DNA from 2 places in the Kitasatospora sp. NPDC058478 genome. Region 2 is predicted to be linked to the other one. Evidence: riboswitches for the same ligand, from Rfam matches in the RefSeq annotation. Region 2 holds a riboswitch; the other holds the start of a gene.
The links. A riboswitch is a leader RNA that binds a small molecule or an ion and turns the genes downstream of it on or off. The one in region 2 is predicted to bind glycine.
Positions count from the first base shown of each region.

Region 1: it holds a riboswitch for glycine, as region 2 does, so the genes downstream of both, gcvP (aminomethyl-transferring glycine dehydrogenase) here and gcvT (glycine cleavage system aminomethyltransferase GcvT) in region 2, are expected to answer to the same signal.

Region 1 covers NZ_JBHXML010000044.1:66,134-77,578, reverse strand. The annotation lists gene ACFWPT_RS24450 (DNA polymerase IV) at 1-746, shown strand, start outside; gene ACFWPT_RS24445 (MFS transporter) at 891-2,387, opposite strand; gene ACFWPT_RS24440 (YsnF/AvaK domain-containing protein) at 2,567-3,361, opposite strand; partial or broken gene ACFWPT_RS24435 (PRC-barrel domain-containing protein) at 3,374-3,736, opposite strand; glycine riboswitch at 3,960-4,063, shown strand; gene gcvP (aminomethyl-transferring glycine dehydrogenase) at 4,300-7,200, shown strand; gene ACFWPT_RS24425 (DUF5999 family protein) at 7,292-7,483, opposite strand; gene ACFWPT_RS24420 (hypothetical protein) at 7,878-8,450, opposite strand; gene ACFWPT_RS24415 (hypothetical protein) at 8,818-10,323, shown strand; gene ACFWPT_RS24410 (CPBP family intramembrane glutamic endopeptidase) at 10,401-11,189, shown strand; gene ACFWPT_RS24405 (hypothetical protein) at 11,167-11,445, opposite strand, start outside.
Region 2 covers NZ_JBHXML010000046.1:24,622-36,214, forward strand. The annotation lists gene ACFWPT_RS24905 (MFS transporter) at 1-692, shown strand, start outside; gene ACFWPT_RS24910 (ABC transporter ATP-binding protein) at 838-1,884, opposite strand; gene ACFWPT_RS24915 (ABC transporter ATP-binding protein) at 1,919-2,989, opposite strand; gene ACFWPT_RS24920 (ABC transporter permease) at 2,986-3,996, opposite strand; gene ACFWPT_RS24925 (ABC transporter substrate-binding protein) at 4,097-5,872, opposite strand; gene ACFWPT_RS24930 (ABC transporter permease) at 5,924-6,913, opposite strand; gene ACFWPT_RS24935 (enhanced serine sensitivity protein SseB C-terminal domain-containing protein) at 7,356-8,279, opposite strand; gene ACFWPT_RS24940 (enhanced serine sensitivity protein SseB C-terminal domain-containing protein) at 8,397-9,239, opposite strand; glycine riboswitch at 9,426-9,531, shown strand; gene gcvT (glycine cleavage system aminomethyltransferase GcvT) at 9,763-10,884, shown strand; gene gcvH (glycine cleavage system protein GcvH) at 11,096-11,470, shown strand; gene glyA (serine hydroxymethyltransferase) at 11,564-11,593, shown strand, end outside.

The DNA.
Region 1 (11,445 bases), on a different contig from region 2:
CGGGGGAGGGCGAGCTGGTGCAGCTGCTCGGGCGGGCGCACGGCGCCGGTGTGCACCAGATGTCGATAGGGCTGGACGACCGGCCGGTGGTGGCCGATCAGGACGCCAAGTCGGTCTCGGTGGAGGACACCTTCGAGGTGGACCTCGCCGACCGGGATCGGGTGCTGCGCGAGGTGGAGGTGCTGGCCGCCCGGTGCGTGCGGCGGCTGCGCGCGGCCGGGCGGTCGGGGCGGACGGTGGTGCTCAAGGTCCGGCGGTTCGACTTCTCGACGCTGACCCGTTCGGAGACGCTGCGCGGGCCCACCGACGACGAGGCGGTGGTCATCGAGACGGCGCGCCGGCTGGCCTCCCAGGTGGACATCACCGGCGGGGTGCGGCTGCTCGGGGTGGGGGTCGCCCAGCTGGCCGACTACACCCAGGAGGACTTGTTCGCGCAGGCCCTGCGGGAGGAGGCGGCCGAGCACGCGGAGGCGGAGGTCGAGGCGGCGGAGGAGGAGCCGGAGGCGGCCGCGCCGCGCCGCTGGATGCCCGGGCAGGACGTCCGCCATGCCGAGCTGGGGCCCGGGTGGGTGCAGGGCAGCGGTGTCGGGCGGGTCACCGTGCGGTTCGAGACGCCGTGGAGCGGGCCGGGGCGCATCCGGACCTTCGCGGTGGACGATCCGGCGCTGGAACCGGCCCGTCCGCTGCCGCTGTGGGGGGCGGAGGGGCCGGAGGAGACGGGGGAGACGGGGGAGACGGGGGTGTGAAACGCGAAGCGGCCCCAACCGGTGGGGGGAGTACCGGTTGGGGCCGCATACCGTGCCGGACTTCGTGCGGTCGTGATGCCCTCGCGACCGTCCGAAGGCCGGGCCGCCGCGCCCTGTCCCTGAGCGCGGCGGCCGGACGCCTGGTCAGGCGTCGGTCTTGGCCAGCTCGGGGCTGGAGTTCCGCTCGGCCGCGCCGCCCGAGGCGACGACGGTGGCGGCCGACTTGGTGCCGCGGATCAGGAACGGGACGACGCCGGCGACGGCGCAGACGACGGCCGCGACCCAGAACGCGTGCTTGTAGGCGTCCAGGGTGGGCAGCAGCAGCGGGATCTGCGGCGGCAGCTTCATGGTGTCGCCGGTCAGGATGGCGGCCATCACGGCGGTGCCGATCGCGCCACCGACGGTGCGCAGCACGGCGTTCATGCCGTTGGCGATGCCGCTCTGCTCCACCGGGACGGCGCCGTTGATGTAGGCCGGCATCGCGGAGAACGCCAGGCCGATGCCCAGGCCGAAGATCGCCGAGGAGGTGTAGATGTCGCCCTCGTGGCTGTGCCGCACGGCCAGGTAGGCCATCGCGACGGCACCCAGGACGCCACCGAGGACCAGCGGCAGGCGCGGGCCGCGGCGGGCGATCAGCATCGCGCCGACCGGAGCCGCCACCATCGAGCCGATCGCGGACGGCAGCAGCAGCAGACCGGCGTGCAGGACGGTCGCGGTGAAGCCGTAGTGGGTGAGCTTCTCCGGGGTCTGGGCGAAGTTGCTGATCACCATGAACGAGCCGTACATGCCGAAGCCGATCAGCAGGCCGGCCAGGTTGGTGAAGGCGACGGCCGGACGGGACATCATCTTCATGTCCACCAGGGGGTGCGCGACCTTGGTCTCGATGACCCCCCAGATCAGGGCGACGACGGCGGCCACGGCGAACAGGCCGAGGGTCTTGGTCGAGGTCCAGCCCCAGTGGTTGCCCTGGCTGACCGCGACGAGCAGGGCGGAGAGCCAGCCGGCCAGGGTGAGGGCGCCGAGCGGGTCGGCGCCGCCCTCCTTGTCGGTGACCGGGTCGGACGGGACGCGGAACGCGACCAGGGCGACCGCGATCAGGCCGAAGACCAGGCCCATCCAGAAGATCGACTTGTAGCTCCAGTGCTCCAGCAGGAGACCGGTCGCGACCAGGCCGAGGCCGGAGCCGACACCCATCGAGGCGCTGATGGCGGCGACGCCGCCGGTCACCTTCTGCTTGGGCAGCTCGTCGCGGACGATGCTGATCGCCAGCGGGAGCACGCCACCGCCGGCGCCCTGAAGGACGCGGGCGACGACCAGCCAGGTGAAGGAGTGGGTGCTGACCGCCAGTGCCGAACCGGCGACCAGACCGGCCAGCGAGATCAGCAGCATCGGCTTACGGCCCCGGAGGTCGCCGAAGCGGCCCAGCAGGGGAGTCAGCACGGCGGCGGAGAGCAGGTTGGCGGTCATCAGCCAGGTGATGCTGGACGCGGAGACGCTCAGTTCCTTGGCCAGCGAGGGCAGGATCGGGACGACCGCGGTCTGCACCACGCTGAACGACAGCATCGCCAGGATGAGGGCCGGCAGGACCCGGGCGCTGCTCTGCTTCTCGGCCGCGGTGGTGGGCTGTGGTGCCTCACTCACGGTTGCTTCCTCCCGTACATAGTGAATGAACTGAAGTAACCATGCCGGGAGATACTTCAGAGTGTCAAATATCCATTGGTGACGCTTTGGCAAAATCGAAGGATTCCGGCCGGGCGGCGACCGGGACGGGGCATGCCGAGGGCCCCGGACCGAGGGGTCCGGGGCCCTGGGGGCGAGGGTCAGGCGAACGGGCGCAGCACGGCCGGGCGGGGGGTCTCGGCCACCGGGGTGGCTGCCGGGGTCGCCGGGGCGGCGGCGGTGTTGTCGTGGACCTCGACGTGCTCGCGGCGCAGTTCGTCCCGGATCACCTCCTCGGCGGTGTAGCGCTCCACCACCAGGCGGACCCGCTCGATCGGGGTGAGGTACTTGCGGACCACCGGGCGCTCCTCGCGCAGGGTGACCTCCTCCACCGCCTCGGCGATCTCCTTCTCGGTGAGCGAGGCGCGCTCGGCCTCGCTCACCGGCATCCGCTCCACCCGGACGCGCTCGCGGACCACCGGGACGCGGCGCTCGACCTGCTCGCTGGTCACGTACTTGCGCAGCTTCGCGGTGCCCACGATGTGCCAGTCCGTGGTGATGTCCAGGCGCTCCTCGCGGCAGGTGATCTCCACCGGGCCGTTGGGGGACGAGGTGGCCGGGCCGGTCGAGCGCTCCGAGACCGGCGCGGCCATGACCGAGTTCGTGGTCGCGGCGGTCGTCACGACCGGGGCGGGCTGCGGCTTGGGCTCGGTCGTCGTGGGGGCTGCTGCGGGCGCGGGGGTGTTGAGGGTCCGCACGTTGACCTCCGTCGCGGTGCCGGTGGGGTCGGCAGGGGTGGTCGGGGCGGGGCCGAGGGAGTGGAAGGTGATGGGCTTCACGGGCTCGGCCGCCGAGGTGGTGCCGAAGTCGAGGTCGGGCCGCGCCGGTCGGTCGTCCTCGCGGCCGATGGGCCGGTCGCCGTCCCGGCCGGCTGGGCGGTCACCGTCCCGGCCGATCAGCCGGTCACCCTCGCGGCCGACGGGCCGGTCGGCGTCCCGGCCGACCGGCCGGCCGTTCGCCGGGGTGTCCAGGCCGTAGTAGCGGTAGAGCTGGAGCTCCTGGGCGGGCGACAGGTGCTGGCCGACGCCGAAGTCCGGCGACTCCTTCACCAGCGACTTGTCGTACGGCACCCGGAGCTCGTCGCCGGAGAACTCGCTGGTGGTGAGCGGGACGAAGGCGTCCCGGCCGAAGATGCCGGTCCGGACGGCTGCCCACTCCGGCTGGCCGGTGGCGTCGTCCAGGTAGACCTCGTCGACCGTGCCGATCTTGTCTCCGTTGCGGTCGACCGCCTTGTGGCCGATGAGGTCCCGGGGATCGATGTCGGTTTGCACTCTTTCCTCCAGTGCGCTGCGCCTGCGGAACTCCCGCAGGACCGTGGCCGGAGCACCCGTTCCGCCTGCCACTTCACACCAAAGGCCATGAATCGGACGGGCGCGACCGGGGTGCGCCGGACGGGCTTCGGGCTGGACCGTCCGGGGGACGCGCGTAGACCGGGAGTGACCCGACGCGGCCGTGATCAGGGGGCCTGCCGCTGGTACCCTGGGCGGCGACCGCCGAGCCCGCTCGGGAGAGTCCCCGGCCACGGAAAGCGCTGGTCGGGGCGCCGAAGGAGCAACTCCTCCCCGGAATCTCTCAGGCATCCGTACCGTGTGGGGTAGGTCACTCTGGAAAGCAGGGCAGGACCGTCGGCAGGGAGCCGACGGCCACCACCCTCACCGACGGTGCAAGCCGGCGGCGTGCCACAGCGCGCCGTGCGGGTGAAGCTCTCAGGTCCCGATGACAGAGGGGGAGGCCTGTCGGGTTCGCCCGCCCGGGTCGAATCGCTGTCCGCAGCGGCTCCGGCCGGCCGGCGTGCGCACCCCCGCCGGTCCGTGACCAGGAGGCCTCGACCACCATGAACGCCCAGCCGAACGCGGGACGCCCCACCGGCGCCTCGACCCTCACCGAGCTTGAGCTGGCCAGCCCCTTCGAGAACCGCCACATCGGCCCCGACGACGCCGCGCAGCAGAAGATGCTGGCGTCCATCGGCTACGGCTCGCTGGACGAACTCGCCGCCACCGCCGTTCCCGAGGCGATCCGCTCCATCACCGGCCTGGACCTGCCCGGCGGCCGCAGCGAGGCGCAGGTGCTCGCCGAACTGCGCGAGCTGGCGAGCCGCAACCAGGTGCTCCAGCCGATGATCGGCCTGGGCTACTACGGCACCTTCACCCCGCCGGTGATCCTGCGCAACGTCATGGAGAACCCGGCCTGGTACACCGCCTACACGCCGTACCAGCCGGAGATCTCCCAGGGTCGCCTGGAGGCGCTGCTCAACTTCCAGACCCTGGTCTCCGACCTGACCGGCCTGCCGACCTCCGGCTCCTCGCTGCTCGACGAGGGCACCGCGGCCGCCGAGGCGATGGCGCTCGCCCGCCGCGTCACCAAGGTCAAGGGTGGCGTCTTCCTGGTCGACGCCGAGACCCTGCCGCAGACCACCGCGGTGATCAACACCCGCGCGGTGCCGACCGGTGTCGAGGTCGTCGTCGCCGACCTGTCCGAGGGCATCCCGGCCGAGATCGCCGAGCGCGGCGTCTTCGGCGTGCTGCTCCAGTACCCGGGCGCCACCGGTGTGGTCCGCGACCTCACCCCGGTCATCGAGCAGGCGCACGGCCTCGGCGCGATCGTCGCGGTCGCCGCCGACCTGCTGGCGCTGACCCTGCTCGCCTCGCCGGGCTCGCTCGGCGCCGACATCGCCTGCGGCACCTCGCAGCGCTTCGGCGTGCCGATGGGCTTCGGCGGCCCGCACGCCGGCTACCTGTCGGTGCGCGCCGAGTACGCCCGCTCGCTGCCCGGCCGCCTGGTCGGCGTGTCGGTCGACGCCGACGGCAACCGCGCCTACCGCCTGGCGCTGCAGACCCGCGAGCAGCACATCCGCCGCGAGAAGGCCACCAGCAACATCTGCACCGCCCAGGTGCTGCTCGCCGTCATGGCCTCGATGTACGCCGTCTACCACGGCCCGGACGGCCTGGCCGACATCGCCCGCCGCACCCACCGCTACGCCGCCGCCCTCGCCGAGGGCCTGCGGGCCGGCGGCGTCGAGCTGCTGCACGGCGAGTTCTTCGACACCGTCACCGCCGTCGTCCCGGGCCGTGCCGCCGAGATCGCGGCCGCCGCCCGCGCCAACGGCGTCAACGTCCACCAGGACGGCGCGGACCGGATCTCGGTCTCCACCGACGAGACCACCACCCGCGAGCACCTGGCCGCCGTCTGGGCCGCGTTCGGCGTCCCCGCGGTCGAGGTCGCCGAGGGCGCCGACGCGCTGCCGGCCGCGCTGCTGCGCCAGGACGAGTACCTGACCCACCCGGTCTTCCACAGCCACCGCTCGGAGACCGCCATGCTGCGCTACCTGCGCCGCCTGTCGGACCGGGACTACGCGCTGGACCGCGGCATGATCCCGCTGGGCTCCTGCACCATGAAGCTCAACGCGACCACCGAGATGGAGGCCGTCACCTGGCCGGAGTTCGGCCAGCTGCACCCCTTCGCGCCGATCGAGCAGGCCCAGGGCTTCCTCAGCCTGATCCGCGAGCTGGAGCGCCAGCTGGTCGAGGTGACCGGCTACGACGCCGTCTCGATCCAGCCGAACGCGGGCTCGCAGGGCGAGCTGGCCGGCCTGCTGGCCGTCCGCGCCTACCACCACGCCAACGGCGACACCCAGCGCGACGTCTGCCTGATCCCGTCCTCCGCGCACGGCACCAACGCGGCCTCCGCGGTGATGGCCGGCATGCGCGTGGTCGTGGTGAAGACCCTGGTCGACGGCGACGTGGACGTCGAGGACCTGAAGGCCAAGATCGAGCAGCACCGGGACAGCCTCTCCGTGCTGATGGTCACCTACCCGTCCACCCACGGCGTGTACGAGACCCAGATCACCGACATCTGCGCCCTGGTGCACGAGGCCGGCGGCCAGGTGTACGTGGACGGTGCCAACCTGAACGCCCTGGTCGGCCTCGCCAAGCCGGGCAAGTTCGGCGCGGACGTCTCGCACCTGAACCTGCACAAGACCTTCTGCATCCCGCACGGCGGCGGCGGCCCGGGCGTCGGCCCGGTCGCGGTGCGCGCCCACCTGGCGCCGTACCTGCCGAACCACCCGCTGCAGCCGGAGGCCGGCCCGGCCACCGGGGTCGGCCCGATCTCGGCGGCGCCGTGGGGCTCGGCGGCCATCCTGCCGATCTCCTGGGCGTACGTCCGGCTGATGGGCGGCGAGGGCCTCAAGCGCGCGACCCAGGTCGCGGTGCTGAACGCCAACTACATCGCCAAGCGGCTGGCACCGCACTTCCCGGTGCTCTACACCGGCCCCGGCGGGCTGGTCGCGCACGAGTGCATCATCGACCTGCGCCCGCTGACCAAGGAGACGGGCGTGACGGTGGACGACATCGCCAAGCGCCTGATCGACTACGGCTTCCACGCGCCGACGATGTCCTTCCCGGTGGCCGGCACGCTGATGATCGAGCCGACCGAGTCCGAGGACCTGCACGAGATCGACCGGTTCTGCGACGCGATGATCGAGATCCGGGCCGAGGTCGACAAGGTCGGCTCGGGCGAGTGGGCGGCCGCGGACAACCCGCTGCGCAACGCCCCGCACACCGCCGCCGAGCTGGCCGGCGAGTGGGCGCACGGCTACTCGCGACAGGAGGCGGTCTTCCCGGCGGGCGTGAACCCGGCGGACAAGTACTGGCCGCCGGTCAGCCGGATCGACGGCGCGTACGGCGACCGCAACCTGGTCTGCTCCTGCCCGCCGCTGGAGGAGTACGGCGTCTGATCCGGACCGGACGTACGGCAGGGCCCCGACGGCACGTACCGTCGGGGCCCTGCCCGTTGTCGTCGTCCGGCGGCTGCCCCCGCCGGTGCGGTCAGGCCGCGTGGGCGACGGTGCGGCGCGGCGCGATCACCCGGCCGTCGGGCAGCAGCTCTCCGGTGTCCTCGAACAGCACGACGCCGTTGCAGAGCAGGCTCCAGCCCTGCTCCGGGTGGCAGGCCACCGTGACGGCAGCCTCGCGGTCCTCGCACTCGGCCGACGGGCACTCAGGACGGTGCTGGCACATGCGTACCCTCGCTTCGCTCTGCGATCCTCCCCCGTGGTGCGGCCGCCGGCGGAGCCGTCGGGAGCCGCCGCGGTAGCCGGATCCTGTCCGCGCGCCGACCAGGTGTTGACCGGCGCTCAAGTGGGTAGGACAGGTGGTCCTTCCACGCTGGTTCCCAGTGTCGGCATCTGTGGACGCGCGCGCAGGGATTTCGTGACATGCGCCACAACTCCCGGGCAGAGATCACCCGTTCAGGTGGGTCCGGCGGGAAAGGGCGCACCGATGGGTCAGCTGCGGCATGGCCCGAGGAGGTCAGGGCGGATGGCCCGTCCGGGTGGTTCGGGCGGATGAGGGTGACACGCGCGCCGACGGGCCACCGGGTGCTGGCCCGGTGGCCCGTCGGCGTGGGGCCGGCTCAGGAGGAGCCGAGCAGCAGTGGCTTGGCGAGCGGCGCCCGGGCGAGCAGCGGCAGCAGCTCGGCGGCCGGGTAGGCGCGGTGCGCGGTGACGCCGAGCGGGGCCGGGGCCAGCGGGATCAGCTGGTCGGCGGCCGGGCCGGCGTCGGGGCTGTGCAGCCACAGTGCCGTCGCGTACTGCCCGGGGAAGGTCAGCAGTCGGGGCTGCTGGCGGGACCGGGAGCCCTGGGCGAGCTGCCAGGCCTGGCGCAGCGCCCGGACCGTCGAGTCGAGGTAGGGGCCGGCGGTGAAGTGCGAGAAGGTGTGGCCCTCGACGGCCTGGACGACCTCGGCGGCGGCGGCGACCTCGGCGCCGTCCTTGATCAGGAAGCGCCAGCCCGTCCGGCGGGCGGCGGGCAGCTCCGGGCGCGGCCCGTCCAGGACGTGGACGGCGAGGGGGTGCGCGGGGAGCAGCGGGCCGACCGGATGGCGCAGTGCTGCGGCGGCGGGTTGGCGCAGCGCGGTCTCCGAGTCGAGTGCGGCCAGGACGGCGCGCAGGGCGCTCGGCGGGGGCTGGGGGGTCTGCAGAGTCATGGCGGGGTCCGCCTCTCCGTGCGAGATCGGCGTGCGAGTGCGGCATACCGGCGTGGCGCGGTGTGTCATCGGTGACGGGACCTGGCCGTGTCCGGTTGTGCATGATCGCGGTGCCGGCGCGGTCGCCGCCGTCGACGAGGGTTTCGAGGCGGAGCGGGCCGGCCGGAGCGCAGTGCGAATTCTATCGAACAGGTGCGCAGGGTGACCTGTTTATCACAGGCGGTGGCGCCGGGCAAGTCGGCAGATCTGCTGAATATCCGTCAGTTTCCTTGCATTGCAAGCCAGTACAAGCATTCGGGTATCGATCTTCGAGGTGGGCATGATGCTTGCACGGTCGGGTCGGCCGGTGTCTCAGGAGGAGGGGACCGTGGGCGAGAAGGTCGTGGCGACTCGGGCTGATCTGGCGGACCGGCAGCTGTACCGGCGCAAGCTCCAGGCCTGCCTCGACGCGCTGGGGCGGATGCTGCGCGAGGACCGGTTCGACCGGCCGCGGGCGGTCATGGGCCTGGAGATCGAGCTCAACCTGGCCGACGAGGACGGCCTGCCGGCGCTGCGCAACGCGCAGGTGCTGAGCGCGATCGGCTCCAGCGACTTCCAGACCGAACTGGGCCAGTTCAACGTCGAGGTGAACATCGTGCCGCACCGGCTGTGCGGGCACGTCTTCGAGGACCTGCGCGAGGAGCTCGACACCGGGCTGCGCTACGCCGACCGGCGGGCCGCCGAGGCCGGTGCCCGGATCGTCATGGTGGGGATCCTGCCGACCCTGGAGCACGGTCACACCGGCCTGGACGCGATCTCCCACAACCCGCGCTACAGCCTGCTCAGCGACCAGATCCTGGCCGCCCGCGGCGAGGACATCGCGCTGGACATCGAGGGCGTCGAACACCTCCAGCTGGAGACCATCACCATGGTGGCCGAGGCCGCCGCGACCTCCCTGCAACTGCACCTGCAGGTGACCCCGGAACGCTTCTCCTCGGTGTGGAACGCGGCCCAGGCGATCTGCGGGGCGCAGCTCGCGCTCGGTGCCAACTCGCCGTTCCTGTTCGGGCGGGAGCTGTGGCGGGAGACCCGTCCGGTGCTGTTCCAGCAGGCCTGTGACACCCGTACGGCGGAACTCAAGGCGCAGGGCGTCCGGCCGATCACCTGGTTCGGCGAGCGCTGGGTGGACTCGGCGTACGACCTGTTCGAGGAGAACCTGCGGTACTTCCCCGCCCTGCTGCCGATCTGCGACGACGAGGACCCGATGAAGGTGCTCTCCTCCGGCGGCGCGCCCCGGCTCGCCGAGATGCGGCTCCACAACGGCACGATCTACCGCTGGAACCGGCCGGTGTACGACATCGCGGGCGGGATCGCGCACCTGCGGGTGGAGAACCGGGCGCTGCCGGCCGGGCCGACGGTGGCCGACACGCTCGCGAACGCCGCCTTCTACTACGGGCTGGTCCGGGTGCTCGCCGAGCAGCCCCGGCCGGTCTGGACCAGGCTGCCGTTCGAGCGGGCCGACGAGAACTTCCGGCAGGGCGCCCGCTACGGCATCGACGCGGTGTTCCAGTGGCCGCGGGCGGGCCGGGCGGGCCGCGGCGGCGGGTTGACCACGGTGTCCGCCGTCGACCTGGTGCTCAACGAACTGCTGCCGATGGCCCACCAGGGCCTGGACGAGTGGGGCGTGGAGCCCGCCGACCGGGACCGCTACCTGGGGATCATCGAGCAGCGCTGCCTGCGCCGCACCAACGGCGCGGCCTGGCAGAGCGCGACCTTCCACCGGCTGCGCGAGCAGTACGGGATGGACCGCCCGGCCGCGCTCGCCGCGATGACCAGGCGCTACATCGAGCACATGCGCACCGGCGAGCCGGTGCACACCTGGCCGGTCGGGTAGCCGGACCGCTGTGTCAGGATGATCGCTCCGGCGGTCGGCCGACGGCCGGAGCGACGCCCGCCCCGCTGGAGCCGCCCGTGACCACCCTCCCGACCGCACCGGAGACCGCGAAGCCCACGCGCCGGCTGCTCGGCGTGGAACTGCTGATCGTCCTCGGCCTCTCCCTCGGGGCCAGTGGCGTCAGCGCGCTGATCAGCTTCGCGGCCTCGCTCACCGAACCGATCCAACTCGGCCAGCAGGTCGCCACGTTGAACGGCTCGCGGGCGCCCGGTCGGCCCTGGCTGGACCTGGTGTGGCAGCTGTACTACATCGGGCGCGGGCTGATGCCGGTGGTGCTGGTCGGGTACCTGCTGGTGCGCGAGGGCGCCGCGCTGCGGGTGCTCGGCTTCGACCTCGGGCAGAAGCTGCGCGACCTCGGCCGGGGCGCCGCCGTGGCGGCCGCGATCGGCGGCTCCGGGCTGGTGCTGTACCTGGCCTCGCAGGCGGCCGGCTACAACCTGACGGTGGCGCCGTCCGGGCTGCCGGACGTGTGGTGGCGGGTCCCGGTGCTGGTGCTCTCCGCGTGGCAGAACGCCGCCCTGGAGGAGGTCGTCGTCCTCGGCTACCTGCTGCGCCGGCTCGGGCAGCTGGGCTGGTCGTGGCCGGCGGCGGTGGTGGCGAGTTCGGTGCTGCGCGGTTCGTACCACCTGTACCAGGGGGTCGGCGGGCTGGTCGGCAACATGGTGATGGGGGCGGTGTTCTGCCTGCTGTACCGGCGCTGGGGGCGGGTGATGCCGCTGGTCGCGGCGCACGCGTTGATCGACACGGTGGCCTTCGTCGGGTACGCGCTGCTCGCCGGGCACGTCAGCTGGCTGCCGACCCCCTGAGCGGGAGGCGGCCGGCCGGGGTGCGCGGCGGCCGGGCGAGCAGGCGGTCGACGTGCCGGCGCTCCAGGCCCGGGCCCGGGTCGATCGGCAGCAGCAGGCGGTCGCGGCGCCAGAGGGAGTTGCGGACCAGCCGCGGCGGGATGACGTCGTCCACCCAGGCGAACGGGCGGCCCGCGGCGTAGCGCAGCAGCGGGGCCCACTTGCGGGCCGAGAGCAGCTCCATCAGGGGGACGCGCGGGTCACCGGGCTGCGGGAC
Region 2 (11,593 bases):
TGGCCTACGCGGGGTCGGCCCTCGTGCTGAACCGGATGCCCGTGCGGCATCCGCCTCCCGCGCACAGCGAGAAGCAGCCGCTGGGGGCAGCGCTCAAGGACCTCCGGTACCTGCGGTTCACCGGGCTGAACGCCGTGCTGTCGCTGAACGGCGCCCTCATGGAGATCGCCATTCCGCTGTGGCTGGTCACCCACACCAAGGCGCCCGCCTGGCTGTTCAGCGCCCTGATCGTCCTGAACACGATCCTGGTGGTGGTCTTCCAGGTCCAGGTGAGCTCCAAGGGCAACGACACCACCCCGGGGCTGTGGGGGCGGATCTCCCGCCTCGGCGGGTTCTTCCTCGGCTGCGCCTGCCTGCTGTACGGCGCCGCCGGCTGGGGGAACACCCTGGTCGCGACCGCCGTCCTCGGCCTGGGGATGATCGCCCACACGTGGGGCGAGATGTACCAGGTCTCCGGCGAATGGGGGCTCAGCTTCCAGCTCGCGCCCGAGCACGCCACCGGCCAGTACCAGGGCGTCCTGGCCATCGGCCGTGGAGCCGCCAACGTGGCCGCGCCCGTCGCCCTGGTCGCGGTCGTCGGGGCCGGTCAGTACGGGTGGGTGGCACTGGCGGCCGTCTTCCTCGCGGCCGGGCTCGCGATGCCCACGGCGACCCGGCTGCCCGCCGGCAAGGGCCCTGCCTCTGACTCATGATCAGCACAGGGCCACCCCAACCGGGTTGTAAGCCCTGACACCACGATGCGCCGCACCGAACGACCGAGAGGCCGTTCGGTGCGGCGCATCGCTTCGCTGTGAGGAACGCGGCGCCGGCCAGTACCAGCGCGTCCTGAAACACGCCCTAGCCGTTCCCCTCGCCCAGCTCGGGGAAGTGGCACGCCACCTCGTGCCCGGTCTTCAGCGCGGCCAGCGGCGGCTCCTGGGCGGCGCAGACGTCCTGGGCCTTCCAGCAGCGGGTGCGGAAGCGGCAGCCGCTGGGCGGGTTGATCGGCGAGGGGACGTCGCCCTTGAGCAGGATCCGCTCGCGGCCGGCCCGCTGGCGCCGACGCGGGTCGGGCACCGGCACCGCGGACATCAGCGCGTTGGTGTACGGGTGCAGCGGGCTCGCGTAGAGGGAGTCGCGGTCGGCGATCTCGACGATCTTGCCGAGGTACATCACCGCGACCCGGTCCGAGACGTGCCGGACCACCGAGAGGTCGTGCGCGATGATCAGGTAGGTCAGGCCGAGTTCGCGCTGGAGGTCGTCCAGCAGGTTGACCACCTGGGCCTGGATGGAGACGTCCAGGGCGGAGACCGGCTCGTCCGCGATGATCATCTTCGGCCGGAGGGCGAGCGCCCGGGCGATGCCGATGCGCTGGCGCTGGCCGCCGGAGAACTCGTGCGGGTAGCGGTTGTAGTGCTCGGGGCTGAGCCCGCACAGTTCCAGCAGTTCCTGGACGGCCTTCTTGGTGCCGCCCTCGGGCTCCACCTTCTGCAACCGGAACGGCGCGCCGACGATGGTGCCGACGGTGTGCCGCGGGTTGAGCGAGGAGTACGGGTCCTGGAAGATCATCTGGATGTCGCGGCGCAGCGGCCGCATCGCGCCGACGCCCAGGTGGGTGATGTCGGTGCCCTCGAACTCGACCTTCCCGCCGGTCGGTTCGTCGAGCCGGGTGACCAGTCGGCCCATCGTCGACTTGCCGCAGCCGGACTCGCCGACGACCCCGAGCGTCTCGCCGGCGTTGACGGTGAAGTCGATGCCGTCGACGGCCCGCACCGCGCCGGTCTGGCGGCGCAGCAGTCCGCCGCGGATCGGGAAGTGCCGGGTCAGGCCGGTCACCCGGAGCAGCGGCTCGCGGTCGGGGGCCGGCGCGGGCGCGGGGGCCGTGGCTGCCTGAGTGTCCGTCATCGGTTCTCTCCAGAAAGGTGGTACGAGGCCGGGCTCACAGCCGGGGCGCGATCTCTTCGGCGAAGATGCGGTGCCGTTCGGCGGCCGGGAGGTGGCAGGCCGCGTAGTGGCCGGGCGAGGCTTCGGCCAGCACCGGGAGCTCGCTCGTGGAGCGCCCGCCGGTCCGGTCGGCGTACGGGCAGCGCGGGTGGAAGGCGCAGCCGGACGGCACGTTGATCAGGCTGGGCGGGGTGCCCTTGACCGGGACGAGGCGGTCCTGGAGCTCGCGGTCCAGGCGCGGCATGGAGCCCAGCAGGCCCCAGGTGTAGGGGTGTTCGGGCGCGTCGAAGAGGGTCTCGGCGGGGCCGCGCTCGATGCACTTGCCGCCGTACATGACCAGGATGTCGTCGGCCAGTTCGGCGACCACCCCGAGGTCGTGGGTGATGATGATGACGGCCGAGCCGAACTCGCCCTGGAGGTCGCGGATGAGGTCCAGGATCTGCGCCTGGACGGTGACGTCCAGGGCGGTGGTGGGCTCGTCGGCGATCAGCAGCGAGGGGTCGTTGACCAGCGCCATGGCGATCATGGCGCGCTGGCGCATGCCGCCGGAGAACTGGTGCGGGTAGTCGTCCACCCGGCGGTCGGGCTGCGGGATGCCGACCCGGTCGAGCATCTCGACCGCGCGGGCCCGGGCCTGCTTCTTGGACGCCTGGGGGTGGTGCACCCGGTACGCCTCGACGATCTGCGCGCCGACGGTGTAGTAGGGGTGCATCGCGGTCAGCGGGTCCTGGAAGATCATCGCCATCTCGCGGCCGCGCAGTTGGCGCACCCGTTCGGGGCCGGCCGCGATCAGGTCCTCGCCGTCCAGCCGGATCTCGCCGGTGATCCGGGCCCGCTTGGTGCGGTGCAGGCCCATGATGCCGAGCGAGGTGACGGACTTGCCGGAGCCGGACTCGCCGACGATGCCGAGGGTGCGGCCCTTGTGCAGGTCGAAGCTGACCCCGTCCACCGAGCGGACCAGGCCGTCGTCGGTGTCGAAGTGGATCCGCAGGTCGCGGACGGAGAGGAAGGGGTCGCCGGACGGGGCCTGGGCGGCGACCGCCTCGGTCTTCTGGAGCTCGGTCACGAGAGCCTCACCCGGGGGTCGACGAGTGCGTACAGGAGGTCGACCACGAGGTTGCAGGCGACGATGAAGAAGGCGGCGAGCAGGGTGACGCCGAGGATCTTGGGCAGGTCGTTGTCGGCGATCGCCTGGACGGCGAAGGCGCCGACGCCCTGGAGCGAGAAGACCTGCTCGGTGATGAGGGCGCCGCCGAGGAGCAGGCCGAGGTCCATGCCGAAGATGGTGATGACGGGTGTCAGCGCGGCGCGCAGTCCGTGCCGGGCGACGACCTTGCGCTCGACCAGGCCCTTGGCCCGGGCGGTGCGGATGTAGTCCTCGCTCATGGTCTCCAGCATTCCGGCGCGGGTGAGCCGGGCGTAGAGCGCGGAGTAGAGGAAGGCCAGCGAGATCCACGGGAGGATCAGGTTGCGGGCCCACATCAGCGGGTCGTCGGCGAAGTCGACGTACTGGAGGTTGTCCAGGATCGGCCACTCGTAGCTGAACAGCGTGAGCAGCAGCGCGCCGGTGAAGAAGACCGGCAGCGAGACGCCGGCGAGGGAGATGCCCATGGCGATCCGGTCGAAGACCGAGCGCGGCTTGAGCGCGGAGACGACGCCGGTGGCGACGCCCGAGACCAGCCAGAGCACGGCCGCGCCGACGGCGAGCGAGAGGGTGATCGGGACGCGCTTGATCAGCTCGGGCCAGACCTCCAGGTGGTTCTTGAAGGAGTAGCCGAAGCACGGTACGTGGCAGGTGACCGGGTCCGGGCCGAACTTGTACTCGGCGCCGCTGACCAGGGCCTTGAGGAAGTGCCAGTACTGGGTGTACAGCGGCTGGTCGAACCCGAGGTTCTTCTTGACCGCGGCGATCGCCTCGGGGGAGGGGTTCTTCCCGACGTACTGCGTGGCCAGCTGGTCGGCGGTCTCGCCGGCGATGCGCGGGAGCAGGAAGAAGATCGCGAAGGTGACCGCGCTGACCACCAGCAGCAGTACGACGGCCGCGAAGATCCTGCGGATGATGTAGGCAAACACAGTTGGGCGGCTCCGGCGGCCCGCCGCCGTCCGGGATCTTCCGGACGGCGGCGGGCGGCCGCTGCCTTCACCTGCCTTCAGGGATGCGGAGCCAGGCTCTTTACTTGGTGGTGCCGATGTTCAGGTAGTCGTACTCACCCGAGAAGCCCGAGGTGGACACCAGGTTGGTGGCGCTGTCCGGGCGGTACAGGAAGACCTTGAAGTAGGTCAGCGGGACGTAGACCGCCTGGTCCATGATCTTCTTGTCGATCTGGCCGTAGATCTTCTCGCGCGCCGACTGGTCGGTGTTGGTGATGGCGTCGTCGAGCAGCTTGTTGACCTCGGGGTCGTTCAGCTGGGCCAGGTTGCTGTTGCCGGAGGCCTTGATGGCGCGGCCGTCGGAGATCTGCTGCAGGAAGCCGTAGCCGGTCGGCCAGTCGGCGCTCCACTGCATCATCATCAGACCGATGTTGTGGTCCTGGGTGAACTGCGGGACACCGGCGGCGTCCGAGAAGTACTTGCCCTGCGCGTACTTCTGGATCTCGACGTTGATGTTGATCTTCTTCAGCGCGGCCTGGATCGCGGTCGCGGCCTGGATCTCCGGGTCGCGCTCGGTACGGGCGGTGATCACCGTGCTGAAGCCGTCGGCCTTGCCGCAGGCCTTGAGGGCGTCCTTGGCCTTGGCCTCGTCACCCTTGTTGCCGTTGGTCGCCCAGGTGTTGAAGTCCTGGTGGCCCGGGACGTCCGGCGGGATCACCGTGTTGGCGACCTGGCCGCGGATCGGGCCGCCGAGCGTGGTCTGCACGGAGACCTTGTCGATCGCGTACTGGACGGCCTTGCGGCACTCCAGGTTGTCGAACGGCGCGACCTTGGTGTTGATCGCGACGTACGCCAGGCGGCCGCCGTAGGCGTTGTCGGTGTTCGCCTTGAGCTTCTGGTTCTGCAGGATCTGCGCCTGGGTCTGCGGGTCGACGCCGCTGCCGACCAGGTCCACCTGGGCGTTGCCGGCGATCAGGTCCTTGTCGATGGTGGACTGCTCCATGCCCATCCGGACCACGATCTTGTCCGCGAGCTGCTTGCGGATCGGGTCGGTGCTCGGGTCCCAGTTGGTGTTCGGCACCAGGGTGAGCTGCTTGCCGTCCTCGTAGGACTCGAACTTGTAGGCACCGGAGGCGACCACGTGCTTCACGTAGCCGGCGCCGTCGTCCTTGGCCTGCGGGACCGGGACGGTCTGCGGGGAGCCGACCAGGTAGTCGAAGTCCGCGAACGGCTGCTTCAGGTGGAAGACGATGGTCAGGTCGTCCGGCGTCTCGATCGAGTTCAGGCCACCGGTCTTGTCCTTGTACGGGCCCTGGTACGGCGTCTCGTTGTCGACCAGCAACTCCTGGAAGTACGTCGGGCCGTTGGAGTTGACGTCCCGCGCGAAGTTGGAGCGCTCGACGGCGTACTTGACGTCCTTGGAGCTGATCGGGGTGCCGTCGTCGAACTTCAGGCCCGCGCGCAGCTTGTACGTCCAGGTCAGGCCGTCCGCGCTGGCCTTGCCCAGGCTCTCGGCGAGGTCCGGGACCAGCTTCTCGCCGTCCGTGCCGGCGCCCGGGGCGAAGGTGGTCAGCGGACGCCCGTACAGGCGCGAGAAGTTGTAGATGTAGGCGTAGTACGTGTTGCCCGGGTCGAAGGAGTCCGGGGAGCCCTTCATCTCGTAGGTGACCGTCCCGCCCTTCTTGTCCGAGGCGTTGACGATGCCCTTGGTGGCGGCGTCGGCACCGCCGCCACCGGCGCTGCTGCCGCTGGCGGAGGAGGACGAGCCGGAGCCCTTGCTGCCGGAGGTGCAGCCGGTCACGATCAGGACCGCGGCGGCTGCCGCCGCGGTCAGGGCGACGGTACGGGACCTGCGCATGGGTGAGATCAACCCCTTGAGGATGGGAAGGAGGGAGAGCCTGACGTTGCGTCAGTTGCTCTTGGGATCGAGGGCGTCACGCAGCCCGTCGCCGAGCAGGTTGAAGGCGAGCACGGTGAGGAAGATCGCCAGACCGGGAACCACCATGTACTGGGGGTCCACCTGGTAGTACTTGATCGCGTCCTGGAGGATCCCGCCCCAGGAGGCCTGCGGCGGCTGGATACCGACGCCGAGGAAGCTGAGGCCGGCCTCGAAGAGGATGTTGGTCGGGATCAGCAGGGTCGAGTAGACCAGGATCGGACCGACCAGGTTCGGCAGCAGTTCCTTGAACAGGATGAACGGGCCTCGGGCGCCCAGGCTGCGGGCCGCGTGGACGAACTCCCGCTCGCGCAGCGACAGCGTCTGTCCGCGCACGATCCGGCCCATGTAGGGCCAGTTGAAGAAGCCGATCACGAAGATCAGCACCAAGATGTGCAGCGGGAGGCCGTGCAGGCCGAACGCGCCGCCCTGCAGCGAGGTCGAGATCGCGATGGCGAAGAGCAGCAGCGGGAAGGCGAGGAAGACGTCCATGATGCGGCTGATCACGGTGTCCACCCAGCCGCCGTAGTAGCCGGCCATGACGCCGAGCACGGTGCCGATCGTGTTCGACAGCAGGGTCGCGCCGAAGGCGACCAGCAGCGAGACCCAGGAGCCCTCGATCACGCGGGAGAGCAGGTCACGGCCCTGGAGCGGGTCGACGCCGAGCGGGTGGTCCCAGCTCATCCCGCCCCAGTCACCGAGCGGGATGCCGCCCAGGTTGGCGTCGAGCAGGTCCTGGTTCAGGGCGTCCGGGTCGAGGCCGAACAGGGCCTCGATGGGCTTGGCCAGTACGGCCAGCAGGATCAGCAGGATCACCACGACGCCGCCGGCGACGGCGAGTTTGTCGCGCTTGAAGCGGGTCCAGGCGATCTGGCCGAGGGAGCGGCCCTCGATCTTCTTGGCCGGGCTCGCGGGGGCGGGTGCCTCCGGTTCGTTCCCGGTGGTTGTGATGGGTGCGGTCATGGTCAGTTGGTCCCCTCGCCGACGGTGGCCGGCCCACGGGCGCCGGTCACCGGTTCGGCGGTACGGCTGCGGACGTGCGGAGGTGCTTGGAACGGGTGTTCGCGGCAGTACGTCGTGCACGGGTACTGCCCCAACGCGGGATGGGCTTCGCGTGGTTCTGGCGGTCGGCGTGCGCGTTCACCTTCGTGGGGTTCCCAGTACGCGCGGTGCGTTGCGCAGAACTCTCTGCCATCCGAACTCGCTTGCGCCAGCCCTGACAACCGACAGATGCCCAACTGTGATCTGTGCGCATGCACCTCCTACGCCTTCGGCATATCCCTCTTCACACGGCTGTATCAGGCATGTCAAGGTGATCGACGGTAACGGCCGGAAGTTCGTCCGGAAAGCACCGAAGCCGACCTGATGCAAGATCAAGTCGGCTTCTGGAAACAGGTTTTGGTTGTCAGCGCCCCGGGTATCCGGGCCACGGCTGCTGCGGCTGCCCGGTCCAGCCCTGCGCGGGCTGCTGCGTGCCGTAGCCGTAACCCGGCCCCTGCTGCGCAGGGTACGGCGGAGGCGGCACCGGCGGGTACGGGCCGGTCGGCGGGCGTCCCGCCTCCCGGTCGAAGAACGGGCGCGCGTGCGCCCGCATCCACAGCGCCACCGGGTCGTACTCGTCCGCCATCGCCACCGTGGACACCGCCAGCCCCTCCGGGGCCACCGCGATCGCCCGCTGCATCAGCGCCCGCACCGCCTCCACCGCCGGCGGCGAACTCTCGTACAGCTCCAGTCCGATCGCCAGGTACGGCTCCCCCACGGCCGGCTGCACCCAGGCCCGGCGCAGCGCCCGCACCGCGCGCACCTCACCGGCCTGCCGCTCCAGCAGCGCGAAGAACGGCTGGGCGTTCAGCTGCGGCTCACTCAGCTTCAACGGCCCGGCCGGCAGCCGCTCCAGGCCCGCGGCGATCCGCCGCAGGTCCGCCCAGGGCACCCCGACCCCGCCGCCGGGCGCGTGCGGGTTGAGCCACAGCCCCCAGCGGGTCCGGTACAGCGAAGCGGCGATCTCCCGCCCGGAGATGACCTCGTGGGCCCGCGCCCAGCCGGACGACGCCAGCTGCTCGGACGAGGTGACGGCCGGCGCGTAGCCGTGGCCGCTGATCTCCATGTTCCCGTACTGGGCGTCCGCGCTGCCCGGCGTGCCGTGCCACAGCAGCATCCAGACCTGGCCGTCGGCCAGTGCGTGCAGCAGTTGCTCGTACGCCTCGTAGCGCTCCGGCGCGACCTCGCGCAGGGTGCGCTCCAGCGCGCCCGGATCCGCTCCGGGGCGCCCGGCGGGCGCCTGGCCCCAGGGCCCCGGTGCACCGCCCGCTACCGCTCCCGCACTCATGCGCCCACCTCGCCGCGCCTCTTTCCTCAAGCCTGCCGGCCCGTCGGCCGTCTGCACGCACCCTATGGCGCGGCACCGGCCACCGCCACGGCGACGTGCCTCCGATACGAACCCCGCTCAACCCCGCGCGTAGAAAGGGAGTACCCGGGTGAGCAGCCACTCGACCACCGGGTCATCGGCGAGATCGAGCAGTACGAGGTGGACGCCCCCCGGCAGCGGCGCGGTTCCCAACGCGCGGCCGAGCGCCTCGTTCACCGCGCCCGGGTCGGCCGGGGCCGCCTGGTCCAGCTGGACGCCCACGAACATCACGGTCGGCTCGCCCTCGATGCTGGCGAGCGCCCGCCGCGCGGACAACACTCCGGGCAGGGCGGACAGTTCGGCCCGGCAGGCGGCCAGGAAGTGCTCCGGGTCCTCCCCCGGCACCGGCTCGCGCAGCGCCACCCGGCCACCGGTCGGCGCCTCCGGTCCCTGGCCCTGACTCTGGTTCTGCTCCTGGATCCGGCCCTGCTCCTGGTCGGCCAGGCGCTCCTCGCGCGGGCCGCGCCGAAGCTCCGCCACACCCTGCGGCGGCACCGGGATGCCCACCGCCGCCTCCGGGTTGACCGCGATGCCCACGCCCAGCGGCAGCCCGCGGGCGAACTCCCAGACCGGCGCCACCGCGAAGGCCATCCCCGGCGCCTGCCGCAGGAACACCTCCTGCGAGGAGAACACCGGCACGTACGGCTCGCCGGCCAGCTCGATGGTCGGCAGGTCCAGCGCGGGCCCCTGCGGGTCGCCGCCGGCCGGCAGCGGGATCCACACCTGGCTGCGGGCCAGCACCTCGACCACCCGCGGCGTCGCACCCGGGTCGCCCAGCGCGGCGGTCAGCACCTGCTCCAGCTCGTTGGCCGGCCACCCGCCGCCCGGCGGCGCCGACTCCGGCCCGCCCCACCCCTGCTGCTGCTCCACCGGGTACCCCATGCGCGCCTGATCCGCCCTCTGCCGGTCGGCCGCCCTCTGCTGCGCCGACGCGCAGCAGTCTAGGGCTGTGCCCGAGGTGGCGGGGTGTGACCGGGTCCCCTCTCCCGTCGTCGGCGCGGACGTGCCATGATGTGCGCGTTCGACGGCGCGGCGCGCCGGCGGACCGACAACTCCATACCGGCCGCTCGAACCCGCGCGGGAGAGCCCGGAGTGCCCCGTCAGGCGGCACAGCCGGCGCCGAAGGAGCAACTCCTCCCCGGAATCTCTCAGGCCCCCCTACCGCACGGGTTAGGCACATCTGGAAAGTGGCGCACGGCCCTGTCGCGCGCCCACCCACGGTGCAAGCCACCATGCTGTCCTGGATGCTGGAAACAGCTGCGGGCAGGTGGGCGGTGAAGCTCTCAGGTTCGACGACAGATGGGGAGACCCACGCCGCCGCATGCCCGCGCGCAGGGTCGGCCCCCCAGCGGGTCCGGTTCCGGCGCGTGCACCCATGAGTGCCCAGACCGAGGAGTTCCAGGCCATGTCGTCCCTCCGCCTCACCGCGCTCGACGCGCTGCACCGCGCCCTCGGCGCGACCATGACCGACTTCGCCGGCTGGGACATGCCGCTGCGCTACGGCAGCGAGCGCGAGGAACACCTCGCCGTCCGCACCCGGGCCGGGCTGTTCGACCTCTCCCACATGGGCGAGATCACCGTCACCGGCCCGCAGGCCGGCGAGATGCTGGACCACGCGCTGGTCGGCTTCGTCTCCGCGCTGGGCGTGCTGCGCGCCCGCTACACCATGATCTGCGCCGAGGACGGCGGCATCCTGGACGACCTGATCGTCTACCGCCTGCGCGAGGACGCCTTCCTGGTCGTCGCCAACGCCTCCAACGCCCAGCTGGTGCTGGACGAGCTGATCGCCCGCGCCAAGGGCTTCGACGCCGTCGTCACGGACGACCGCGACACCTACGCGCTGATCGCCGTCCAGGGCCCGGAGGCCACCGCGATCCTGGCCGGGACCACCGACGCCGACCTGCCCGGCCTGAAGTACTACGCGATCCTCCCGGCCCAGGTCGCCGGCCGCGACGTGCTGCTCGCCCGGACCGGCTACACCGGCGAGGACGGCTTCGAGATCTTCTGCAACCCGGGCGACGCCGAGGGCGTCTGGCAGGCGCTGACCACCGCCGGCGAGGGCCGCGGCCTGGTCCCGTGCGGCCTGTCCTGCCGCGACACGCTGCGCCTGGAGGCCGGCATGCCGCTGTACGGGCACGAGCTCTCCACCGACCTGACCCCGTTCGACGCGGGCCTGGGCCGGGTCGTGCGCTTCGACAAGACCACCAACGAGGGCACCTTCGTCGGCCGCAAGGCGCTGGAGAGGGCCGCCGCCGAGGCCGAGGCCAACCCGCCGCGGGTGCTGGTCGGCCTGGTCTCCGAGGGCAAGCGCGTCCCGCGCGCCGAGTACACCGTGGTCTCCGCCGACGGCGCCCCGATCGGCCGGATCACCTCGGGCGCCCCGTCGCCGACCCTGGGCCGGCCGATCGCGATCGCCTACGTGGACGCGGCCCACGCCGCCCCCGGCACCGCCGTCGCGGTGGACGTGCGCGGCAAGCACGAGCCGGTCGAGGTCGTGGCGCTGCCGTTCTACAAGCGCGCCCGCTGAGGCCGGGGGCCTCGCTCGCCGAGGCCCCGCCTTCCCCGTAGACCCGGGCCTGAACCACGCCCGACCCAGGCTTGAGCCACGCCTGATCCAGGTCCGACCCAGGTCCGATCCCATGCCTGAACCATGCCTGAACCACGCCTGATCCGCGTCGAAGCCGTCCGTGCGGCGGCCCGCTTCGTCGTACCCGCTTCCCATCCTGGAGAATGACGCCATGAGCAACCCCCAGCACCTGCAGTACACCAAGGAGCACGAGTGGCTGACCGCCATCGAGGGCGGTGTCTCCACGGTCGGCATCACCGCCCACGCGGCCGACGCGCTCGGTGACATCGTCTACGTGCAGCTGCCCGAGGTCGGCGCCGACGTGACCGCGGGCGAGTCCTGTGGCGAGCTGGAGTCGACCAAGTCGGTCAGCGACCTGTTCTCCCCGGTGACCGGGAAGATCGTCGAGATCAACCAGGACGTCCTGGACGACAACAGCCTGGTCAACAGCGCCCCGTTCGAGGGCGGCTGGCTGTTCAAGGTCCAGGTGGAGTCCACCGACGAGCTGCTCAGCGCGGACGAGTACACCGCCTTCATCGGCGGCTGACCCGCTCGTGACGGGGCGGCCGCAGCGCGGCGGCCGCCCTGCCAGGCTCCCCCCTCTCTGCTCCCGTCTCTCTCCTCCCGGGAAGACCACACCATGACGGTTCTGAACCAGTCCCTGCACTCC